Regions from separate parts of the Neobacillus sp. 19 genome, predicted to be linked through region 3. Evidence: predicted binding sites of a transcription regulator. Region 3 holds the regulator's gene; each other region holds the start of a gene.
What was found. Region 3 encodes Rex, which represses fermentation and respiration genes when NADH is low (regulators of the CRP and FNR family bind a similar motif). Its sites were predicted from a motif close to TTGTGAAATATTTCACAA; they were not measured.
Positions count from the first base shown of each region.

Region 1 (8,338 bases), on a different contig from region 3:
CCCATCGGGTGTCTTCCACGGCACTTTGAAACGTCATATCCGCTTCAAAAACGTAATTCCCTGTTTGGTTTCCTAAAGGAATCACTACTCTGGCAGGAGTGCCGGAGGATGGTGACGTTAATACCAGCTTCCCGTCTACTACCTTGGCATCCCCCTGCACCAACTTCCAGCCAGCAGGCAGCTTACCGTTAGCGATTTGATCGAAATTCTCCTGAGTAAGAGCTTGCTCCGCGGCTTGAACCTTTGTTGAACCATTCACTGGTGCGATCCACATACTGCCGAAAATACTTGCTGATACTAAAAACGCTGTAAACTTTTTTGATTTCCCCCATGGCACCATTGTCTGTCTCCTTTTCATTTAGTTAAAAAATTGTGACTGATTTGTATGTATTTTCCTTTACATTGAAATAGTACTAAATGAAGTTTTAGGTGGGATTAAGATTCTTTGAAGATATTGTTAAAAATTCTAGGACTTTTACACTGAGGACTTTTCTACTAATCTTTGCATACTATCTCAAAATAGTAGTATGTAACATGTGGAAGAGCCGAGGGCAATTTTTAAACGTCATGATTAAGTAGATTGGAAGGAAAAAGACAGCGGGTAAAATCTTTACATGAATGTTGGAAAAAACGTGAGCTTGGATATGTAATGGATAAAATAAGAAAGAAATTTGGCTCAACTTCTCTGAACTGCCCCCCGTCAAGTAGACAGTGGAAATATAAAAAACAATCTAAGCGGCTTTAGCCCTGTATTCCATAGGACTAAGGCCGTTTAATCGTTTTTGGTATCGGTCATAATTATAAAAATGTATGTACTCGTCTATCGCGGCAGAAAGTTCTTCAAACGTCGAATACTTCTCTAGGTAATACTTTTCACTTTTCAGTGTTCCCCAAAAAGATTCCATTGGCCCATTGTCGATACCTCTTCCGACTCGAGACATACTTTGAGTTATCTCTGCTTTGTCTATCCTCCGTTTATATCCATAATGAGTGTACTGGAACCCCCGGTCGCTATGAATGAGTGGACGAGTTCCATTCAAAAGGACTGTTGCCTGATCAAGTGTTTTAAACACAAGTTTTTTATTGTTTGAATGTCCTAAAACATAGCTGATGAGATCCATCATATAAATCCCGAATCGCACTCAAATATGCCTTTTTAGCCTCGCCATACTTGAGCTCAGTGACATCCGTAACCCATTTCTCATTTGGTTTATCGGCTTTGAATTCACGGTTTAGCACATTTTCTGCGACGTGCTGAGGGGTTATGATATATATTATAATTAAGATGGAGTGTTGTAGTATCCTCCTAGGAGAGAAACTTTCCCTCCTTTTAAATGTTGAAATAATTAATAAGTCAAGGAACAAGTATGATCAGCATTATTGAATGCTAATGAATTCAGAAGGGAATAGATGATATGAAATTACAAGGAAAGAAAGTTATCAGCCTGCTGCATCATGATTTTGAAGACTTAGAGCTATGGTATCCGATTTACAGACTTCGCGAAGAAGGTGCCGTCGTCCATCTTGCTGGAGAAGAGGCCGGCAAAGAATATACGGGGAAATATGGAGTGCCTGCTCACTCGGATTACGCTTATGGTGATATTAAAGTTGATGATTATGATGCAATATTAGTACCTGGGGGATGGGCTCCGGATAAAATCCGCCGATTTCCAGAAGTGCTTTCTTTAATACAGGAAATGGATGCAAGTGAAAAGGTAATTGGCCAAATTTGTCATGCTGGCTGGGTACTCATTTCTGCAAAGATTCTTAATGGAAAAAAAGTAACAAGTACACCGGGGATACGGGATGATATGGAAAATGCAGGAGCAATTTGGAATGACGAGCCTGTAGTCACAGATGGTCACCTCGTATCAAGCCGCCGTCCGCCGGATCTTCCTGATTATATGAGAGAATATATCCGTGTCTTGGAACAAAAATAGAAGAGTTATTAAATGACTAGTGTACCTGACCCCAAATGCGGTTAAGCTTTAATACGCCGGGAGTCAGGTATTACTATTTTGAAAAGGAATTAAATATAATGAAGACTTTGTGACGTTAATAGGGTGGGGGGGTTTAGTATGATATAATAGTTTATATCATGAGACAAGGAGGGAATACCGTTAAATGAAATTTAAAACAGTTGCGTTTACTTTTTTATTGGCTGCCGTTATGTTAGCCGGTTGTAGTGGAAAAAGTACGGATGAAGGAAGTTCATTAAAAGAAAATGCAGCAAGTGACATTAAGGAAATGGTTCACGACTATAGCACAGGTAGCATTAAAGCCAAGAATGCCTCCATTACTTCACAGCAACTACTAGTGACTGATAGTAAAGGAAAAGAGTCGGCATATGACTTGCCTAATGATGAATTTTTTGTGTCTATTGCTCCTTACGTCGAACAAACTCATCCTTGAACGAATCATAGCTTGACAGGTTGTCAAGGTGAACTGGCGAATAAAGAGTTTCAAGTCTACATCGAAGATACAGACGGCAATGTGGTGCTGGATGAAAAAGTTCAGACCCAAGCTAATGGATTTATCGATTTCTGGCTGCCACGTGATAAAACATATCAGATAAAGTTTGGGTATGATGGAAAAAAGGCAGAATCAAAGATAGCCACTTTTGAAGGTGATCCTACTTGCATTACAACGATGCAGCTTAATTAGTGGATTACTTAGTTAATTTGAGCCATAAATATGAACCAAAAAGGTCAGTCCATGTGCGGAAACTGACCTCTTTTTAACCGATTTTTGAAATTTCCTTTATCTCCTGACTCAAACCTGCTGTTCACTTTTTATTCATATTTCCAACTTTAATATGTTAATAATCTGTGAAAGTCGTTGCCATTTGAATCCAAATTGCGTATATTTAAAGTGTAGAGAAGATAGTGAAAACAATCACAAACTTCACTACAAAAACCAGCTGGCTTAGCAGCCCCTTAACGAAAGGGGACACAAAAATTTTTTTCAATAAACTTGTGAAATGTTTCACAAGAAAATAATAGGAGATGATTGTGATGAGATGGTTCAAAACCCCTCTAGCAGCAGGTGTGTGGACAGTTTTACGAATATGGCTTGGCTTACAATGGGTTGAGGCAGGTTTTCATAAAATAACAGGCGGATTTGATGCTGCCGGATTCTTAAAAGGTGCGTTAGCAAATGCAACAGGTGATCATCCAGCAGTACAAGGATGGTATGCAGAGTTCTTACAACAATTCGCCATGCCAAACGTTCATATCTTCAACGTACTAATCCCTTGGGGAGAATTACTTGTTGGTATTGGTTTAATCGTCGGTCTAGCAACAATTCCAGCTTTAATCGCCGGAGCCTTCATGAACTTAAACTTTATGTTAGCAGGTACAACAAGCACTAATCCAATCCTTTATACAGCAGCAATGATTCTCTTATTCGCAGGTGCCGGTGCTTACTACTTTGGACTTGACCGATTTGCAGTCCCATTTATTAAAGAGTATTTTAAAAAAGGTAATAAAAAGCTTACCGAAATTACCCGATAGCAGTAAGGAGTTCTAATACTGTATACCTCTCTTAGAACTCACTCTAAAGATAATATCCCCTTTTAAGATTTAAGAAGCAGGGTTCCCCCTGCTTCTTCTATTTGTATGGTTTTTACCTCAAATGTGCTCTCCATTCGTTCGGTACACTGGCTTAATTTTTGATTGAATCTATCTAAATCTTATTCAAGAAATCCAGTCATCGTGATGAATCCGGGAGCAGTTATTTAATAAAGTATATTGATGATGTGTTCACAGATTTTTAGATCAGGAAAAGCTTCCAAACTGACATATAAAAGAAATAGTTGGAATATTAATTACAAACTTGAAAAGAGGAGCTAGGCGTATGCATTGGGGAAAAATAGTAATGCATAGTTTCATCTTGGTTTTCTTGTTTTTGGGAGTAGTTATTTTAGTGAATCCGCTGACGGATGGGATTGATCATGGTACGGTTCGACTGATTGTAAAAGAACTTATACGGATAGGGATTACTGTTGGATTGTTTTGGTTGTATGCGAGACTGTTCTTTAAAAAAACGAGTGCACATTTTAGGATTCATAAACAATTCAAATTAGGGAAGCTATGGGTTATGGTTGGGTTAGCCATGCCTCTTACAGTGATTGCATTTTATGTAGTAACACAATCCATTGATTTTGAAAGGCAAGACCAACTTTCTCTTAGTACAGTGCTAACAATTATCATTGGATCATTGATTACGGCCTGCTCTGCTGGTGTGACTGAAGAGATTGTGTTCCGCGGCTATTTATTTAAGTTAATCGAAGACAAATGGAATGCTGCCACTGCTGTTTTTGTAACTTCCATCTTATTTGGTGTACTTCATTTACTCACGGTTAGTGGCTTTCAGCTAATTGATTTAGGCTTGATTCTTTTAGCAGGTACGTTAGTCGGCATGATTTTTTCGCTAATCGTCTATAAGACTGGGACTGTATGGAATGCTGTCGTGGTGCATATTATATGGAACTTTTTCCTTAACTCCAATATAGTACAATTTGTTTCGGAAGCTGGCGAAGATCATTCCTCGCTAGTTTTGTTCAAGTTTGAATGGGACAATGTTTGGATAACTGGCGGTACTTTTGGTATTGAAGCTTCTATTCCCGCTGTTGGACTGTATGTCTTAACTATAGTCTGGCTGGTCTTTCACAAGCCTGAATCCATAGAAAATTCTATAACGTATTAAGAAGCATATCAAATTTTTATTAGGAACATGCAACAGGCGAACATCCAGCAGTACAAGGATGGAATGCTGAGTTCTTACAACAATTCGCCATGCCAATCGTTCATATCTTCAACGTACTAATCCCTTGGGGAGAATTACTTGTTGGTATTGGTTTAATCGTCGGTCTAGCAACAATTCCAGCTTTAATCGCCGGAGCCTTCATGAACTTAAACTTTATGTTAGCAGGTACAACAAGCACTAATCCAATCCTTTATACAGCAGCAATGATTCTCTTATTCGCAGGAGCCGGTGCTTACTAAGTTGGACTTGACCGATTTGCAGTTCCATTTATCAAAGGTTATTTCAACAAAGGTCATGTAAAACCTGCAGAAATTACCCGATAGCTGTTATAAATTTAAATAACGTAACTTAATAACCATGGAAAATCAGGCAATCGTTCAGACTGCCTGATTTTTTATTTATTCTTATTAGGATCTTTTTAGGATTATCAGCTGAGACGATCGTGTACGAAGTATGGATTCCAATTAGGGGTATTGGATGCATTTGTGATGAAAAACTTGAGTGAAATGAATCCAATAGTGGGTATTGGATTCATTTTGGATGAAAAACTTGAGTGAAATGAATCCAATAGGGGGTATTGGATGCATTTTGGATAAAAATCTTGAGTGAAATGAATCCAATAGGGGGGATTGGATTCATTTTGGATAAAAAATTTAAGTGAAATGAATCCAATAGGGGGTATTGGATGCATTTTGGATAAAAATCTTAAGTGAAATGAATCCAACAGTGGGTATTGGATGCAATTTGGATAAAAATCTTGAGTGAAATGAATCCAACAGTGGGTATTGGATGCAATTTGGATAAAAATCTTGAGTGAAATGAATCCAACAGTGGGTATTGGATGCAATTTGGATAAAAATCTTGAGTGAAATGAATCCAATAGAGAGCATTGGATTCATTTTTGATGAAATTCCTGAGCATACTGAATCCAATAAGTAGTCGCACACGGTATTTTATTGGTTTCACCACTAATACCGCCCGCCTTTGCCCCCACAAGAAATTTCCTAATGATACCTCAAACTTTTACCCAATTAGTTTGTTAAAATAATATTATAAAAGGATAGTTGAGGTATCGATATGTTAGAAGAGTCATTTCATCACTATATTAAAGATTTTATTCTTAAAAGCGGCGAGGAGCTGGAGTGGGGTCAACCCAATTACGATAACTTTTTACTAGAAGCAAAGATTATCAAACGTTCAGAGCGAACTTATCGTATTCTCGGGCTTTTAACATTATCTATCCAACCCGATAAAGTAATAGAAACGGCAAACGATCATAAATTAGATACTTTAAAATTTACCCCCCGGAAAAAAGTAAATTTAGATGATGACGATCGTCAGACATTTAGATGGCTGGAGGATGGGTGGATTTTGAAGGAAGTTCGGTTTGAGAAAGATGAGAAAACAGTCCGTTCTTCCCATTATCGGATGGGGTTTCGATTGTACCAATATGAACAATTAAAGCTTCAACAAAAGACGGATCAAATTCGTCAGGAATTTCTGCAGCTTAAGAACCAAATTCTAGCAACTCAAGATTGTGAAAAACTTTCAGATAAAAAAGAGCTTGGATTACAAAATATAGTGAACAAAGTGAATCAGCTTAACGAGAATGAATTAAGCTCATCGGACTTTTTTCCACAAAAGTGGCATTTGGGCAGCAGGTTAAAGTATCTACACTTTGTCAATGCCTTTAGTCAATTATGTCTTCACAAGAAGGAATTTGATTGGAAAGAAATCGGTGCAGCCTATTTTCAAAAAATTGGTGGGTCAAAGGAATTTGATTCCTACAAACAAGAGTTTATTGACCATTTAGAAGAGTGGGCCAATGTTCCGGCAGTTGAGTTAGGCTTAACAAGCCTCGGTCAAATTACGCCAGTTTTTTTCGCTGGACAGTTGAGCGGGAGATACGCTGCCTATGATTGGGGGCCCGTTCATGCCTTAACGAATTTATCGATAGCAAATGAAGCGTACCGAACAAAAGCAACGACGCTTTGGCTGGTTGAAAATCGCGCGATCCTTACGCGAATGGCTGCTGCTGAGCATTTCCTAAAGGAAACCAATTCTCTCATCATTTGTGTTGATGGGCATGTCCGTTCCGCTCACAAAAATGCCATTGTACAACTCCTCGATAATAGCGATATTAAACAAGTGCTGATATGGTGTGACTACGATCGGGATGGCCTGCAAATCTCAAAAGAAATCCACGCAACAGTCTATAAACACAAGAATCTTACGATAAAGTTCATTTTGCCGGAGCAGCAAGTGATCTGTGACTGGTTCCAATTTGAACAATGTTTAATAAACTTTTTAGAAAATAACAGAATGGAGCAGGAACAAATGATGGGAGGTGTAGATCATTGGAAAAAGTGGATACAGGATTAATCTCTATATTTCAAACAACGGGATCGGCACCGGAAATGATGCAGTCGATGAAAGATATTTCGTCATTAGCAGGAGTTCTAAGTGATTTAGGGGCTCAAAACTTCTTTCAAACACCAGGAGAGATTTTACGATTTCTAAGGCTCATTCAACTTTTAAATGAAGAGGCACTTGGCCTTGATGATCCGATTGAAAATGAAGAAACCGTCTATTATCGTTATCGAAATCGTTACGATGACACAGAACCCCCTTCAAAAAAAAGGGTTGAACAAATCATTAATGTATTAGTAAAAAATAATTGGATTTCGAAACAAACGAGAAAAATCAAAATGCGGGATGTCGGAAAGCGGATGATGGATGCACTTATCCGCCTTGCCAACGATTCACTTGCTTATTATATGAATGATGATATCGGCCGATCATTATTTCAAGCAAGGCGTGATGCAGAAATTAGCGAGGCATACGATGACAATGGAATTTCTGGAGGAAACAAAATTGCCAGCATGATTCGAAATGTGGAAAATGCGATTGCCCTTTTAAGAGAACGCGAGTTAGAGATGCTCGCGGACCGCAATGCACTGCCGCAACTTGAGCTGATTCATCAATTAATGAAGGAATTAGAGGTAAAGTTAGAGGAGCGGTTAAGACAATTCCAAACAGTTGAAGACAGTTTAGTACTTACTGATTTGATGCAAAGGGGGACGGCTGTTCTCGCTGAAGGGACGAACCTTAGTTTAGGAATGATCAATAAGTATGTGAAGTTCACAAATATGCAAAAAACACCGTTAACATCGACAATTCAACCTGAGAAAGTCCGCGCCTTCATTTCAAAAATGTTTGATCCCCCGCTCGATTCCGATATTCCTAATGCCCATCAGTTATTAAGCTTTATGGAGCAAAATCAATATGAGGATGAGGCGATTGACGGGTTGTGGATCCCGGTTAAGTTCGCTTCACCATTAGCTTCAACTGCCATTGAAGAGGCGATCTGGTATTTAGAGACATATGAACCAGTGGTTGATCCAATCGTTGATGAAGAGGAAGCGGTAGAATATTCAACAGAGGAATTGTCAGAGGATGAGCTGGAGAATTTAATGGGCGAATCAAACTGGCTACTGACAAAGAACATGATTGATACAACAGCTATTGAAGCTTTTTTTGAAAAACAGGAGGAAGCACCGCTCGAGCAGGT
Region 1 is NZ_JBMPZU010000033.1:106,356-114,693, forward strand. Features, by position in the region: gene ACO1D1_RS11190 (glycerophosphodiester phosphodiesterase family protein) at 1-358, opposite strand, end outside; partial or broken gene ACO1D1_RS11195 (IS3 family transposase) at 732-1,263, opposite strand; gene ACO1D1_RS11200 (type 1 glutamine amidotransferase domain-containing protein) at 1,416-1,940, shown strand; gene ACO1D1_RS11205 (CueP family metal-binding protein) at 2,125-2,664, shown strand; gene ACO1D1_RS11210 (DoxX family membrane protein) at 3,015-3,512, shown strand; gene ACO1D1_RS11215 (lysostaphin resistance A-like protein) at 3,856-4,707, shown strand; partial or broken gene ACO1D1_RS11220 (Crp/Fnr family transcriptional regulator) at 4,737-5,090, shown strand; gene ACO1D1_RS11225 (DUF2399 domain-containing protein) at 5,845-7,149, shown strand; gene ACO1D1_RS11230 (hypothetical protein) at 7,125-8,338, shown strand, end outside.
Region 1: a site for Rex is predicted at 2,974-2,991, ahead of ACO1D1_RS11210 (DoxX family membrane protein). Genes of this name have one in related genera too.

Region 2 (8,338 bases), on a different contig from region 3:
TTTTAAATTTCGGCCATCGTCGCGAAGTGTTGACGGGTTAAAGGCCTCTTTAAAGAAATCGCCAAAACGCAGGAAAACCCTTTGTTTAATATAGAATACTAATTCTTCTGCTTCCATTTGCAAACGGCTTTGCAAAGCCTCGGCAGTTTGTTTCTCCGTTAATGCCATGATTTCTGCCTTTTGCTTTTCAATCTCGGTTCTTTTTTGTTCTTTTACTGATTGATCTTCATTGGAGCTTTGGATAAGCCTGCTCACAAGTTCGTTGACACGGCTCAATTCGTTTTCAGCTGCAGAAATGCTCATTTCTGTTAGGTCATTTGAAATGAAGTGATAAAAATTCTCTTCAAACCTGCTCATACCGGAAGCTGCTTCCATTTTGCGATTTAATTTTTCGTTTATTGCGAGCAAACTTGATAATGGATATAGATGTGGATTCCTAATTCCATATTTCAATAGCTGCTCTGTAACATACTGAGAAACGGTTTCCTGTTCGTCATTATTTTCCGCAAGATCTATCGCATTAATAATGAAAAACATTTTATCCATTTGGAATGAATCTTTTACCCGTCCTAACTGAATTAAGAATTCACGGTCCGCTTTTGAAAAAGCATGGTTGTAATACGTCACAAAGAGAATGGCATCAGAGTTTTTAATATACTCAAAGGCCACACCTGTATGACGGGCATTAATGGAATCGGCTCCCGGGGTATCAACGAGTGTAATTCCTTTTTGTGTTAGCTCGCAATCATAGTATAGTTCTATCCATTCGACATAACAGGATTTTTCTTCCATCGCGACAAAATCATGAAATTCGTTTAAATCGGTTTTCTTAATCGTTCCGAGTAATTCGATAAATGCTGTATATCCTTTTTTAAACGCATGCAAAAAGGCAAGGTGTGTTTTTTCTAGTACTCCATCCAGACCTTTTTCAAGTAAAATTTGGTCAATTAATTTTGCTGCTGTATTGAAATCACCGGCCCGTAGATCAAAAATTTTCAAGGCTCGGTTGACATCGTCAAGCATGGTTTCATGGTCCTTGAACTTCACTAGAACGGTTCCATGCGGATATTCAGCCGAAACCGGCTTTATCTTATTGATGGCAGCGGTCGTAGGATTAGGAGAAACGGGTAATACCTTTTCGCCCATTAGGGCATTCGCAAACGAGGATTTTCCGGCACTGAAAGCGCCAAATAATGCGACCGTAAATCCCTTGTTTTCCAATCTCTCTGCTTTCTCCTTTAATTCCTTTGCCAGCTTTTGAAAACCAGGCAGAGGGCTGATCAGCTTTGATGCATGATAAAGCCGCTCAGTCGTATTCTTCAATTGATCTACACTTTGATTGCTGTCAAGTATTCCAGTTTCTTTAATAGCTGGTACTTCCACTTTTCTTTCTTCCATGGTGAACCCTTGTTTTAGAGTACTGTTTTCACTCGCAGAATTTACAACCTCATATTCTTCCTCATCTTGGACAAACAGCTTATATGCATCATTTTGGAAATCATTAGACTGAGTAAGAAGTTCATCAATTGTTTTTTCTCGTAAAGAACCTTTTTGTTCATGCTTTGTTAACTCTTCGAATGCATTTACATATTTTTCGATTTTACTAAATTGTTTTTCATATTGTTCCTTTACCTTGGCTGATTGATTTTTAACCGCATCTAGAAAGCTGGTTTTAAAATCGGCCAGTTGATTTCTTGCAATTCTCTTAATCCCACCCGCAACATCTTCTGTATAGTGGAGGACATATTCTCCCGTTACACGTGCCCCTGACTTTACGGTATTTTTCACGAGATCAATGGGGACAGGGATGGAATAAGCTTGTGCTAAGCCAGTGAGCTCGCTTTGATGAAGATCTGCATTCTTTAAGGTTTGAAGCAGAAATTCTCTCACATGCCACTCAAGCTGTGATTTTGTTTTTTCAAGGAGATCTTGATAAAAACTCTCTAACCTTTTATTTTTTTCTTCCAAAGTTTTTTGCTTTGCAAACAGGATACCTACTTTAAATTCCGGTTGACAGGATTCTAAATAACTTTCTGCTAACTCCCTCGTTTGAAACGGCATAAGATAAGCCGTTTTCATAATTTGAGCTATTTCCTCATCAAATTCTTTTTCCTTGTCACTCGAACCTACTTTTATCGTCTTCAAAGTAGACGTAAGATCTTCATAGGAAGATAGTAAATCTTGTTTTTCATCCTCTGATAATTCATTTAGTATTTCAATAATCGGTGCAAGTTCTTCTTCTTCCTGTCTATTTACTTCATTAATATGATCTTGGACAATTTTTCTTAACGAATGATATATGGATGGAACGAGCAATTCATCCTTTGCCGCCAATTTTTCTGCAATAAATGCTTGAAGTTGCCGGAATTCATTAAAAGGGTGATTGGTTTGCTTTAAAGACGTATAAAAAATCCGTGGAGGTTTTACTCCCCATGAAGCAAACGAATCAATCACACTCTTTTGGAAATCTAAGAAACTTAATTCCTCATCATTGTGCTTATCAATTTGGTTAATCACCAAATAAACTTCTTTCCCTGCCTCTGTTAATTCTTTAGTAAATAGAAAGTTAAGTTCTGCCTGGACGTGATTGTAGTCCATTACGTAAAAAATTAAATCAGCCAGATGGATCGCGGATTCCGTTGCGATTCGGTGGGCATCATCGGCAGAATCAATTCCCGGCGTATCCATGATCACGCTATTCGAAGGCAGTCGGGAGTCACTGTGGCTAATCTCCAATTCCTCAATACTGTCCCCATCTTTACAATAATTTTTTACTAATTCATAATCATATGGAGCTAAATAAAGCCTTGGCTTTTCATTTTTAAAAAATACTTTTGCATAATCCTCACCGGATTTAACCTTGACTAAATTTGCACTTGTGGGAATCGGACTAGATGGCAGTAGATTTTCCCCTACCACTTGATTTATCATCGTTGATTTTCCGGCGGAAAAATGACCGCAAAATGCTATCAGGAATTCGCGAGTCTCCAGCTTTTTCGCAAGCTGCTTTACCTTTTCTGCCTGTTTTGAATCATTGGATTTTACTAAATACTCATGTATTGAAACAATTTTTTGTTTTAAAGTCTGGATTGTTTCTATCTGCTTGGTTGTTTGTACCATTTTTGATTATTCCCCTTAATAACGTTGTAATATTTTTTATTTTATACGATAATTCAAACTTTTCCTATCTTGACACTGATTTTAATAAAAACAATTTTCAACACAAAAAGGCCAAGGTTTAATACCTTGGCCAAATACATAAACAATTCCTTATTGAGTGACATTTTTTAAAACGTGCTTCATGACAAATGCATAAATAATAATGGTGCCGCCGACAAAAGCAATGGCCATATGTAACACCTTCCTTATCAGACTCGTATATGAGAATGATTTTCATTATTGAACTTATTTTATCACGAGTGATATTCATTTTCAATAGTCCCATTAATACTGTCACATTTATTTAATAATTTTGGGGAGAAAGCGATGGCAGTCCTGAAAAGCAGCATTATACTCTGTTAATGTACTAAGCGCCTTCTCTTCCTCAGGGATTCGGATCATTAACATGATGATATTTAAAAGTGTGAATAAAAAGGCTGTATAAAAGGCATTAAACAAGACGGGAACCAACACCAGTTCAATCGCTACCACAAAATAATTCGGATGCTTTAAAAATCGGTACGGCCCTTTTCTTATAATTTTTGCTCCTGCTAAGACTAGAATTTTTGTGTTCCAATACTTTCCTAGAGAAACGATTGCCCAGATTCTCATGGTCTGAGCAAGACAAAATAAACAAATAACAATTGGCCATACTGGGAATAGACCTCGATTCAACACTACCTTTTCCGTAATGAATACGAGAAAAAATAGTACATGCAGCGTGACCATATACTTATAATGCTTTTCACCAAACTCCACTGCTCCCTGACGCTTCATCCATTTTTCATTGCCTTTGGCAATAATTAATTCCACGATACGCTGCATGATGACAACACTTAGCAGAATGATAAATGGACCAATATCCCTCATTATTTCCACCTCAACAAGAGTAATTCGGAGCTAAATCCTGGCCCTAGTGCCGTCCCCAGACCAATTGTATTATTCGGAATATCCATCTCCATATATCGTCTTAACACATAAAGAATTGTTGCTGATGACATATTTCCAAATTGTTTTAAAACCTCTAATGATATCTCATTCATTGAAGAAGGAATATCCAATGATCTCACATATGCATCCAAGACCTTCTTTCCACCAGGGTGAGCAATGAAACAATCGATTTGTTCAAGTTTCAGTTTGTAATCCGCTAAAAAACCCATAACATTTGGCTTAAGCCACCCCTCGACAATATGAGGGATATCACGGGAAAAGATCACGAATAATCCTGTGTTCCTTAATTCCCAGCCCATCACATCCAAGGAATCAGGCATAAGTGTTGATTGGGTAGCAATGATTTCAGGACTTGTATTTTTTTTGCTTAACGTCTCTATTCTTACCTCATCACCAATAACCAATGCACAGGCAATCCCATCGGCAAAAAGCGAGGTTCCAATTAAATTACTTTTTGACAGGTCATTCTTCTGAAACGTTAAACTGCACAGTTCAATGGAAAGGACGATCACTTTTGCCTGTGGAAATGCTAAGCAATATTCATGCGCCCTCGATAAGCCGGCCGCCCCGCCGGCACAGCCAAGTCCCCATATCGGCACCCGTTTTGTATGCGGGTTAAATGCTAATTGATTCATGATTCTTGCTTCAATACTGGGGGTTGAAATACCTGTTGATGAAATGAAAAATATAGCGTCAATCTCTTCTAATGGAATATTCTTCTTCAGGAAGTCAGGATTGTTTAAACACTTCACTATTGCTTCTGTTCCATACGTCACCGCGGCCTCAATGTAGGCCTTATTCCTCTCTTCAAATGAATGATCTTCTTTAAACCATTCTATATTTTTGACAAAATGCCTTTTTTCAATTTGTCCATTCTGAAAGGCTTTCAACAGTCTATCAATATCTTTAAATGAGCCAGCAAAAAGTTCTTTTGCAAACTCCGATGCTTGTCCCTGGGTAATGGCAAATGGGGGAATAACCTCCGAAACGGAAATAACAGCTGGCATAATCAATCTCCTTTGATCTAGATAAGGGTATTTTTTCCAATCATTAAAGAATTATTCCAGCATTTAACCTGTTGAAGCGCAAAAAAAAAGCCTCCCTATAATGGGAAGCAAACGTTTTGAAGGTTGTTGTTGTGCTCCTAAATTATATCGCGGATTAACATTTTCATCATTACATAAACATTTCCAATTTTTCATTGTTTTTCAGATTGTTTTTGAACTTCAATCTTAATTTTATTACTTGCCAATAATCCACAAACTTTGCAATATTCCACTTTATTATATAAAAGACGACATTGTTCACAGTAGTATTTTTCCAATTCAGATCACTCGCTTCCTATGAAATCAAGACGTTTAGTTTTATCATATTTTTAAATAATTGCAGTGTGACTTCTTTCTCAAACCAAATCATTTTTTTGTTTGTGAAACAATAATCAATTACTTTTATCACAGGAATGGTGTGATAGTTCACATTTTATTCACATTTCCACCCACGCGATTGTGATATAAATCACTGTTATACCAAGTTTTTAACATTAACATAGTAGATATCTAAGGAATGAACAATTTGTGAACTCCGAAATTTCATCTTTTACTTTCACAAATGTTTTGTATTATGAAAGAGAACTTATTTAATTATTAACCTAATTTTCTGAGGGGAGTGCAAAGGGATGGCGAAAGCGGGACTAAAAACAAATCAAAAAACTGAAGTAGAAGACAGCTCTTCGCTTAAGGGGACAATGGCATCCGTTTTCTTATTAGGAGCATTTATAATTGTCACCTGGGTTAGTGTTTACTATCTATTCGTAGACCGTTTTTAATGATTGAAGGGGGAAAACATTATGCACATGCATAAACTTGAAAAGATTTGGCTGACTTTTGGTATTAGCTGTCTAGTCATTTTTTTAACAGTAGTAGGTGTCAGCGCTTTCTATCTTGGCAACAAACCGCCAAGCTGTTTAACAACTATTGATCCTGAGCAAGTTGATCAAACAAAACCATTTGATAAGCCAGGCCTTCATAAGGTTGATGGAAAAGAATGGGACTATGAATTGGTTTATGTCGCATCTGCCTTCTCTTACAATCCGGCGAAGGTGGAGGTGCCGCTTGGTGCAAAAGTAAAAGTTATTGCGACAACAAAAGATGTTATTCACGGTTTCGAAGTGGCTGGGACTAATATTAATATGATGCTGGAACCTGGTTATGTCAGCGAATATACAACAACTTTTGACAAGACAGGCGAATATTTAATTGTTTGTAATGAATATTGTGGTGCCGGGCACCATTTAATGAGTTCGATGATTGAGGTGGTAAAATAATGGTTAACGGTGCAGCAGCAAAAGTAAAAGTTGACCCTCGTGATGCAAAGCTTTCAATGGCACACTTCTTTGTTGCCTTTTCCGCTCTTGCTCTTGGCGGATTAATGGGATTATTGCAAACCCTTGTCCGTTCCGGTAAATGGGAACTGCCATGGGGCATTGATTATTACCAAATCTTAACGGTCCATGGTGTCCTAATGGGTCTTGTATTAACAACTTTCTTTATTATGGGATTTCAATATGCTGCCGTAAGCAGAACAACCGGCGGACATTCGAACGCTGCAAGACGCGCTGGCTGGATTGGCTTTTGGGTCATGTTAATCGGTACCTTAATGGCAGCTACAATGGTTCTGCTTAAGGAAGCATCTGTTCTATATACTTTCTATGCGCCACTTAAAGCACATTGGATTTTTTACTTAGGATTAACTTTTGTCGTGATCGGCAGCTGGGTTGATGGTGCAGCTCAAATTATGACTTATGCAAGATGGCGTAAGAACAACCCTGGCCAGCCTAGCCCACTACTAAGCTTTATGGCAGTAATCAATACTGTGATGTGGATTGTTGCGACGCTAGGTGTTGCGGCAACCGTCTTATTCCAATTACTTCCTTGGTCACTTGGATTAGTGGATACTGTTGATGTGCTAGTCAGCCGTACATTGTTCTGGTATTTTGGTCACCCTTTAGTTTATTTCTGGCTGTTACCTGCGTATATGTGCTGGTATGCAATTATTCCAAAAATTATTGGCGGAAAAATTTTCTCAGATTCGTTAGCACGGTTGTCCTTTATTTTATTCTTGCTATTCTCTATACCGGTAGGTTTTCACCATCAATTAACTGAGCCTGGAATTGATCCTGCTTGGAAGTTTTTCCAAGTTATCCTTACTTTTATGGTTGTTATTCCTTCACTAATGACTGCCTTCTCTCTATTCGCTACATTTGAGAGATATGGCCGCAGTAGGGGTGCGACTGGTTTGTTCGGATGGTTTAAAGTACTGCCTTGGGGTGATGCCCGCTTTACTGTTCCATTTATCGGTATGGCTTCCTTTATCCCTGCCGGCGCGGGCGGGATTATCAATGCTTCAAACCAAATGGACCAGGTCGTGCATAACACCATTTGGGTAACTGGCCACTTCCATTTAACAGCAGCAACATCTGTAGTCTTAACGTTCTTTGGAATTTCTTATTGGTTAGTACCGCATTTAACTGGACGAAAGTTAACAAAAGCAATGAATAAGTTAGGAATCATCCAAGCATGGGTTTGGTTTATCGGTATGGCTTTCATGTCTGGTGCGATGCATATCCAAGGATTACTTGGCGGTCCAAGACGTTCTGCCTTCTCTACTTACGGCGGTGCTAAACAAGCGATGGATTGGATTCCCTATCAAATCGCTCAGGCAGTTGGCGGAACCATTCTTTTCTTAGGAATAATTTTAGTCATCATCATCTTTGTGAACCTTGCTTTCTTTGCTCCTAAGGGGGAAGAAGAATTTCCAGTTGCAGAAGCAGAAAATCTTTCAGAAAAAGCTCCAATGGTATTTGAAAACTGGAAATTATGGCTTGGAATCACAGCAGCTTTAATTTTATTTGCTTACACGATTCCATTCATCGATATCATTCAAAATGCACCACCCGGATCAAAAGGATTCCAGACATGGAGTAAGTGGTAAAAAGAAAAGCGCAAGCGCGCTGGAGCTAGACACTAAAAAGGCTTCAATCTTCTAGATTGAAGCCTTTTCTGTGTAATTGTTACCCTGCCGTTTCTTGGGTCGATTAACGATAATTACCGATAAAAGTATGATTAATGAGCCTGTTGCCTGTATCACGCCAAAACCTTCCTCATACAAAAATACACTCAAAATCGTAGCAATAATTGGTTCAACGGTTGCTATGATAGCGGCTTTACTA
Region 2 is NZ_JBMPZU010000022.1:54,536-62,873, reverse strand. Features, by position in the region: gene ACO1D1_RS05595 (dynamin family protein) at 1-3,120, opposite strand, end outside; gene ACO1D1_RS05590 (isoprenylcysteine carboxyl methyltransferase family protein) at 3,460-4,029, opposite strand; gene ACO1D1_RS05585 (type III polyketide synthase) at 4,029-5,117, opposite strand; gene ACO1D1_RS05580 (cytochrome c oxidase subunit 2A) at 5,786-5,935, shown strand; gene ACO1D1_RS05575 (cytochrome c oxidase subunit II) at 5,957-6,433, shown strand; gene ACO1D1_RS05570 (b(o/a)3-type cytochrome-c oxidase subunit 1) at 6,433-8,100, shown strand; gene ACO1D1_RS05565 (DMT family transporter) at 8,152-8,338, opposite strand, start outside.
Region 2: a site for Rex is predicted at 5,535-5,552, ahead of ACO1D1_RS05580 (cytochrome c oxidase subunit 2A). Genes of this name have one in related genera too.

Region 3 (8,338 bases):
GATAGTAGGAATTGAAACGAGCTGTGATGAAACAGCCGTCGCCATTGTTAAAGATGGCCGTGAAATTGTCGCAAATGTAGTGGCTTCGCAAATTGAAAGTCATAAGCGCTTTGGCGGTGTGGTGCCGGAAATTGCCTCGCGTCATCATGTGGAACAAATAACGCTTGTGATTGAAGAAGCATTAAATCTGGCCCAATTAACCTTTTCAGATATTGATGCTATAGCAGTAACAGAAGGCCCGGGATTAGTGGGGGCGCTCTTAATTGGAGTAAATGCGGCGAAGGCACTTGCCTTTGCTCATAATAAGCCGCTTGTCCCTGTCCATCATATTGCCGGGCATATTTATGCGAACAGGCTGGTTACTGAATTAAAGTTTCCGCTCTTAGCACTTGTCGTTTCAGGCGGGCATACCGAGCTTGTGTATATGAAAGAGCATGGTCACTTTGAGGTGATTGGAGAAACGAGAGACGACGCAGCAGGTGAGGCCTACGATAAAGTAGCGAGGACGTTAAACATGCCTTATCCCGGAGGTCCGCATATTGACCGGTTGGCACAGAAGGGAAGTCCGAAAATTGATTTGCCGAGGGCCTGGCTTGAGGAAGGCTCGTATGATTTTAGTTTCAGCGGATTAAAGTCTGCGGTAATCAATACGGTTCATAACGCGGAGCAGCGGGGTGAACGGATTGCGCCCGAGGATCTTGCAGCCAGTTTCCAGGAAAGTGTGATTGAAGTACTAGTGAAAAAGACGGAGAGGGCTGTAGCTGAGTATGGTGTCGGCCAGCTTGTAGTTGCTGGCGGCGTGGCTGCGAACAAGGGACTGAGAAAAGCACTGGAGAAGACCTTTGCGGATCATCCGGCGATTGAATTGGTGATTCCTCCCTTATCGTTATGTACCGACAATGCGGCGATGATTGCCGCCGCCGGAAGTGTCATGTTTGAAAAAGGAATCAGGGCTGATTCTTCATTAAATGCCATACCGGGATTGGATATCGAAATATATAACACCTAACTCTTCTGAATTAGAAGAGTTTTTTTTTTGGTAGGGAACTTTGGGAGGAATGTAGTAAGTGTTCATTTACCGAAATGCAAAAAGGATAGCCCGAGCGGTAAATGAAAAGCCATTACATTGACCGAAATGTAAAAAGAAAAGCCCAAACGGTAAATGAAACGCGGTTACATTGACCGAATTGCAAAAAGGAAAGCTTAAACGGTAAATGAAACGCGGTTACATTGACCGAATTGCAAAAGGAAAAGCTCAAACAGTAAATGAACAACTCCTCAATGGACATAAATGCAAAAAAGGACCGCACATCCCCTAATATTGTGGATAAAATTTTTCAAAAAAACTGATAACAATCAACAAATTGTGGATAAGTCTGTGTATACTGTTGATAATGTGGATAAAAACGGTGTTTAATGTGGATAATGTGGAAAAGCATAAAAAATGCATAAAAATAAACTGTTTGAAATGTGTATAATGTTGTGGAAAAGTGGATACATGTTAAAACATGTTGATAATTTTTATGAATTTGTCGAATTGTACTCAGATTTTGTCGATTAATTTTTAAAGTATGTCGATACACCAAACATTTTGTTGATAGAAGTAAAGCTAAAAACCGGGCGATCCAATCAGCCCGGTTTCATTCTTTATTCAGCAAGCTCAGCCCATTCTTCCATCAATTGCTCGAGCTCTGCTTTTGCATGTTCATTTTTCATGTTGATTTCTATTACCTTTTCATGGTCCTGAAAAATCTCCGGCTCACATAATTGCTGCTCGTACTGTTGAATGTGTTCCTCTAGTTCTTCTATTCGCAGCTCAATTTCCTCTAACTTTCGTTTTCGCTGCCGTTCCAGCTTTTTAGTTTCCTTATCCTGTTGATAACTATTTTTTTCAAAAGCATCCTTTTCCACAATTGCTTTCGTGGAGGCTGCTAGTGCAAGGGCTGCAAGTTCTTCCTGCTCTAATTTCTTTTCCAGATAATAATCATAGTCCCCAAGATACTCTGTGCTGCCGTGCCGGCTTAATTCCAACACTTTAGTGGCAATCCGGTTAATGAAATATCTGTCGTGTGAAACAAACAGAATCGTCCCAGGATAATCCATCAGGGCATTCTCGAGAACTTCCTTACTGTCCAGATCAAGGTGGTTCGTAGGCTCATCAAGGATCAGCACATTTGCTTTCTCCAGCATCAGCTTAGCCAGCGCCAATCGGGCTTTTTCACCGCCGCTTAACGTGGAGACAATTTTTAACACATCGTCGCCGGAAAAGAGGAAGTTACCTAACACCGTCCGAATTTCCTTTTCACTTTTTAACGGATAATCATCCCAGAGTTCATTTAAGACACGCTTATTGGAGGTTAATTCGGCCTGTTGCTGGTCATAATAACCAATTGAAAGGTTTGTTCCATAATAAACTGATCCAGCAAGTGCGGGCAATTTTTTTATGATGGTTTTTAACAGTGTCGATTTTCCGATTCCATTCGGACCAACAAGAGCAATACTCTCTCCTTTATAGGCGCGGAAGGTGATGTCCTCTGAAACCATCTCACCCTCATACCCGACGGCAAGTGAATCCACCGTTAAAACGTCATTCCCGCTTTGTTTTTCAATTTCAAACGAGAAGGTTGCCGATTTTTCGTCCCCAAGCGGACGATCCATCAGCTCCATTTTTTCGAGCTTTTTCCGGCGGCTTTGCGCTCGCTTCGTGGTCGAAGCCCGCGCTAAATTTCGTTGGATAAAGTCCTGCAGATTAGCGACTTCTTGCTGCTGCTTCTCAAAGAGTTTCATATCGCGCTCATAATTGGCCGCTTTTTGCTCAAGGTAGGCACTGTAGTTCCCGGGAAACCGCCCGATTTGCTTGCGGGATACCTCATAGACCTGCGTCACAACCTTATCTAAAAAATAGCGGTCATGAGATACGATTAAAATCGCGCCATCATAGCTCTGTAAATATTGTTCGAGCCATGATAATGTATCAATATCGAGATGGTTGGTAGGCTCGTCCAGAATCAAAATGTCGGGACGCGTTAACAGCAGCTTTCCAAGGGCAAGACGGGTTTTCTGTCCGCCGCTTAAACTGGAAATCATCAGGGTGCTGTCGTGAAAGTTAAGGCCATGCAGAACGGAGCGGATATCGGCTTCGTATTGATAGCCCCCTTGCTCCTTAAATTTTACTTGGAGCAGATCATATTCTTTTAAAATCCGTTCGTATTTAACAGGGTCCTCGAAAATAGCAGGGTCGGCCATTTGTTCTTCCAGCCTGCGCAGTGACTTTTCCATTGCACGCAAGGGTTCGAACACGGTCAACATTTCTTCCCAAATAGATAATTTGGACTCAAGTCCGGTATTTTGCGCTAAATAGCCGATGGTCACTTCTTTCGGCTTTATAATCTCACCGCCATCATGTGACAAATGACCGGCAATAATTTTCAATAATGTCGATTTTCCTGCGCCGTTGCGGCCGACGAGGGCGACACGGTCACGGGTTTGTAATTCCAGCTTTATATTCGATAAAATAAGGTCAGCGCCATAATATTTTTGTAATTGATTAACCTGTAACAAAATCATCTAATTTCACCTCTATATACATACTAATAGTGTACCGTATAACCGGATTACGGGCAATAAAGCCAATGGCTATCAAAAAAGTTCAAAGTTTCACACACATTTTAGGAAAAATAGTGTATTATTTTTGGATAGGAGGAATATTTTTATGGCAGAATTTACACATTTTAATGAAGAGGGCAGAGCAAAGATGGTCGATGTCAGTGATAAACCAGAAACGGCACGTACCGCTCTTGCTCATTCCAGCATAACGGTCAGTAAAGAAATTTTTGAAAAAATAAATAACCAAGAAATGAAAAAAGGCGATGTGCTAGCAGTGGCTCAAGTTGCAGCAGTCATGGCTGCAAAAAAGACGTGGGATTTGATCCCGATGTGTCATCCGATTCCATTAACAGGGGTAAATATCTCTTTTACATGGGAAGAGGGCGGGCAAGATCAGGTTCAATTACATATTGCTGCAGCTGTTAAGACAAAAGGGAACACAGGTGTGGAAATGGAAGCGCTAACAGCTGCTTCGGCCTGTGCATTAACCGTTTATGATATGTGTAAGGCAGTTGATAAAGGGATGGTCATTGGGCCAACCTATTTAGTCGAGAAAACTGGCGGAAAAAACGGTGACTTCAAGCGAACGGAACAAGTGAAATAATAACATACATTCAAAAGGGGTGTGGGAGAATATGAGTAATGAAACGATGAAGATACCACAGGCGACAGCCAAACGGCTGCCCCTCTATTATCGATTTTTGAAAAATTTGCATAGTTCAGGCAAGCAAAGGGTTTCATCAGCAGAATTAAGTGAAGCGGTAAAAGTGGATTCGGCAACGATTCGACGCGATTTTTCTTATTTCGGCGCATTAGGGAAAAAGGGCTATGGATACAATGTCAATTACTTATTAACATTCTTCCGTAAAACACTTGACCAGGATGAATTGACTAAGGTTGCCTTAATCGGGGTGGGGAATCTTGGTACAGCCTTTTTAAACTATAATTTTTTAAAAAATAATAACACAAAAATTGCCTGTGCCTTTGATGTCGATCCGGCAAAAATGGGCACGATGATTCGTGAAGTACCTGTTTTTCACATGGATGAGTTGGAGAAAGTGTTAGTGGAGGAAGACATACATGTTGCCATTCTAACCGTTCCAGCCCAAGCAGCACAGATGATCACGGACCGGCTTGTGAATGCCAATGTAAAGGGGATCTTAAATTTCACCCCAGCAAGGTTAAATGTCACATCCTCAATCAGGGTACATCACATTGACTTGGCAGTAGAACTCCAGTCACTGGTCTACTTTTTAAAGCATTATCCGACAGTGGAAATAGAAGAATAATGTCGATTAAGACTTTTCACAGAAATTGTGGAAAGTTTTTTTATTGCCTTCTTTACAACGTAACAGTGTTATGTTACATTAAAAACCAGAAAGGGGATATTAAAAATGAGCGAGGGGTTAATTTCGAAAAAAGATTTATTAGATATGGCAGGAATCTCGTACGGTCAGCTGTATCGCTGGAAGAGAAAGGATCTAATTCCTGAGGACTGGTTTATTCGAAAATCAACGTTTACGGGGCAGGAAACCTTTTTTCCAAGAGAAAAGATTTTAGAGCGAATTGATAAGATTCAAACGATGAAAGAAAACCTATCATTGGATGAGCTGGCTGACATGTTTTCACCTAACGTAACAGAGTTGCATTTCACGAAAGAGGAACTGTTGGAGCGTAACATTGTTTCGAGTGCAGTAATGGACGTATATTTGGAAACTGAAAAGGGCGGAACACATTTTGATTTTTCAAGAATTCTTGAAGTCTATGTATTAGAGAAGCTGCTGCAGTCCGGAGAAGTTAATCTAGATGAAGGGAAAATGCTGCTTCAAGTCTTAAAGGATCATAGGGGATCGATCAAACAAAAAAATGCTGAGTTAGTGCTGACGAGAAAACTGGGGGTTTCATCCTGTTTATTACTGATCAATGCGGAAGCTGTTCAGTTTGACCAAGGGACGAAAGTGATGGTTCAGCTTTCACTCGTGAACTGTATGGAAGAGATTAAGGCGAAGTTATTATAAAGGAGAATGATCATGGATACGCAAAAAAGGGGAGACTTGAATATTAACGGCTTTGGCTCGGCAAACGGCGGGCAATTTCGCCATGTAACCATCAATGGCAAAGGAACCGTTAACAGTGATATCGACTGTGTCGAATTCGATTGCAATGGATCGGGAACGGTAAATGGAAATGTTGTAACGAACAAAGCTAAGATTAACGGAAACGGAAAAGTGAAAGGAAATCTTGACTGTAAATCATTATCAGTCGATGGAACGGCGAAAATTGAACATAACCTTTACGCGGAACAGTTCAACGTGGCGGGGAAGACCTCTGTCGGAGGAAAGCTAAAAGCGGAGGAAATCAGCATTAAGGGCAGGCTGACCGTTGAGGGAGATTGTGAAGCGGAATCGTTTAAAGCGGAGTCACTGTTTATCATTGGCGGGCTTTTAAATGCGGATGAAGTGGATATTAAGATTTTTGGAGAGTGCAAAGTTAGAGAAATAGGCGGGCAAACCATTCGTATTAAAGACAAACCGGCATTAATGGGATTATTTAAGTCGTTTATTCAAACCCAGCTGGAAACGGAATGTATCGAAGGGGACAAAATCGAATTAGAAAATACGAAGGCGGCTGTTGTCCGCGGCAACGAGATTACCATCGGGCCAAAATGTGAGATTGGTCTTGTTGAATATAGCGGAAAGCTTTCAGTTGACAAAAAGGCAGTTGTGAAAGAGTCGAGAAAGATATAAAGGGGGAGAAAGAAGTGGAAAAAGGTCAAAATCTGACGATCAATGGTTCAGGCAATTATCCTGGCGGCCGGTACGATAAGGTGAGCATCCGCGGGGAAGGGACGATTGAAAGTAATGTAGAATGTTCTACGTTTCATATATACGGCACGAGTGAGGCATTGGAGAATGTGAAAGCCGGATCTGTAAAAGTGATCGGTGAAACGGTAGTGATGGGGAAAATGGAGTCTGGTGACATGTTGGTAATGGGGACGTTGTCCATTGCTGGTGAATCAGCTTTGAAAAAAATCAAGATCCTTGGGACTCTTGAAGTGGGTGAGCGGCTTTCAGGTGAAACAGCTAATATAAAGGGCAGTATATCCGTGGGCGGCGACGTCGAATATGAGAGATTTGATTTAAGCGGCGGATTTGAAATAAAAGGTCTATTGAATGCGGATACGATTAATATTGCTCTCCGTTTTGGCAATAGTTCGGCTGAGGAAATCGGTGGTGGAAAGATCACAATTAAAAGAAAAACATCACTGCTTCCATTTGTTAAGGATGAGGGGTCACTAGTAGTGAAGGTAATTGAAGGCGATGAAGTATTCCTTGAAAATACGACAGCAGATATCGTCAGGGGTAAACTGGTTAAAGTCGGTTCAGGCTGTCAAATTGGCCGGGTAGAATATTCGACTGATTTTATTCAGGATAAGCATTCGACGGTTAAAATGTCGGAAAAGATCTAGAGGAGATTTACGGGAATGGATGGTCGTTGATAAAAGGCCCGAAGTCGTTGATAAAAGTTTAAAAGTCGTTGATAAAGTCCAAAAGACGTCGATAAACCAGTGAAATTTGTCGATAAAAGGCTCAAGGTTGTTGATAAAGGGCATCGCTTCTAAAAACGTATCAGAATCAGACCACGGCTAATAGATGGAGCGAATTATTGACAAAAAGACGCAAAAAGGGACCCCAACTCCGATGGAAATGCAGGGATCCCTTTTCTTATTTTTTCAATTGGTTTTTATATTTAAAATGAAAGGCCATCATTTTCAAACCCGAGCCAAAGTCAAATGTTGCCAGTAAGACAAGCAGGTAACTGAAAAAGCCCCAGCCGTTCTTTTGCACGTCGTCGATGGCAAAGAAGGTAAATACTGCACCAAGCAGAAAGTAAATAATTCCGGAAAACAAGGGTGAACGTTTCATAGAAATCCTCCGATAAAGTTTTGCAGCGCTTCAGCCTCACGCCTCAATCTCTCAATATCATCTTTGTAAACAGTTTGAACCAAAACAACCAAGGTATTCATCGTGACATGGGCAAAAATTGGTACGAGAATCCGCTTCGTTTTAACGTAAAGGAACGCGAAGGTGAAGCCCATGGCCGAATAAAGCAGGATGTGCTGAAACTCCATATGTGCCGCTGCAAAGATAACCGAGCTAATCAACGCCGAGATAAAAAAGTTAAAACGCTTGTACATAGCGCCAAAGATAATTTTTCGAAACACAATTTCTTCTAAGATCGGCCCAATGACGCTGGAAACAAGCATGGCAGCCGGCATGGTTTCGATAATTCGAAGGATATTTTGCGTATTCTCCGAACCCATATCAACACCTAAGCGTATTTCAATCATAATGGCTATGGCTTGTGATAAATAAGCTAAGAAGACGCCTGCAATCGCCCATATAACCGCTGCGCCAGCGGAAGAACCGCCTCTTTTTTCGAAATCGTTTGCCTTCATTTCTTTCCTTAGTAAAAAAAGAATGATGAATAGAGCAATTGAAAAACTGGCAATCAGCCAAACTGGGACAGCCAAACTTTGGCTGATTCCGAAGGCATGAAAACCCATTGTTAACAATGGAAGGCCGATAATGCCAGAAAGCTGCATAGCAAGGTACACAATGATGACAATCCAATATTCCTTTTTCAAATTTTAATCTCCTTTATAAACCACTCAGGTATGTTTAACGAATACATATTCTAGTTTTCCAATCATTATTATTCATTTTACTCT
Region 3 is NZ_JBMPZU010000099.1:119,682-128,019, forward strand. Features, by position in the region: gene tsaD (tRNA (adenosine(37)-N6)-threonylcarbamoyltransferase complex transferase subunit TsaD) at 1-1,009, shown strand, start outside; gene ACO1D1_RS26920 (ABC-F family ATP-binding cassette domain-containing protein) at 1,648-3,567, opposite strand; gene moaC (cyclic pyranopterin monophosphate synthase MoaC) at 3,713-4,210, shown strand; gene ACO1D1_RS26930 (redox-sensing transcriptional repressor Rex) at 4,242-4,895, shown strand; gene ACO1D1_RS26935 (YhbD family protein) at 5,001-5,624, shown strand; gene ACO1D1_RS26940 (polymer-forming cytoskeletal protein) at 5,637-6,353, shown strand; gene ACO1D1_RS26945 (cytoplasmic protein) at 6,368-7,075, shown strand; gene ACO1D1_RS26950 (YdiK family protein) at 7,332-7,532, opposite strand; gene ACO1D1_RS26955 (lysostaphin resistance A-like protein) at 7,529-8,254, opposite strand.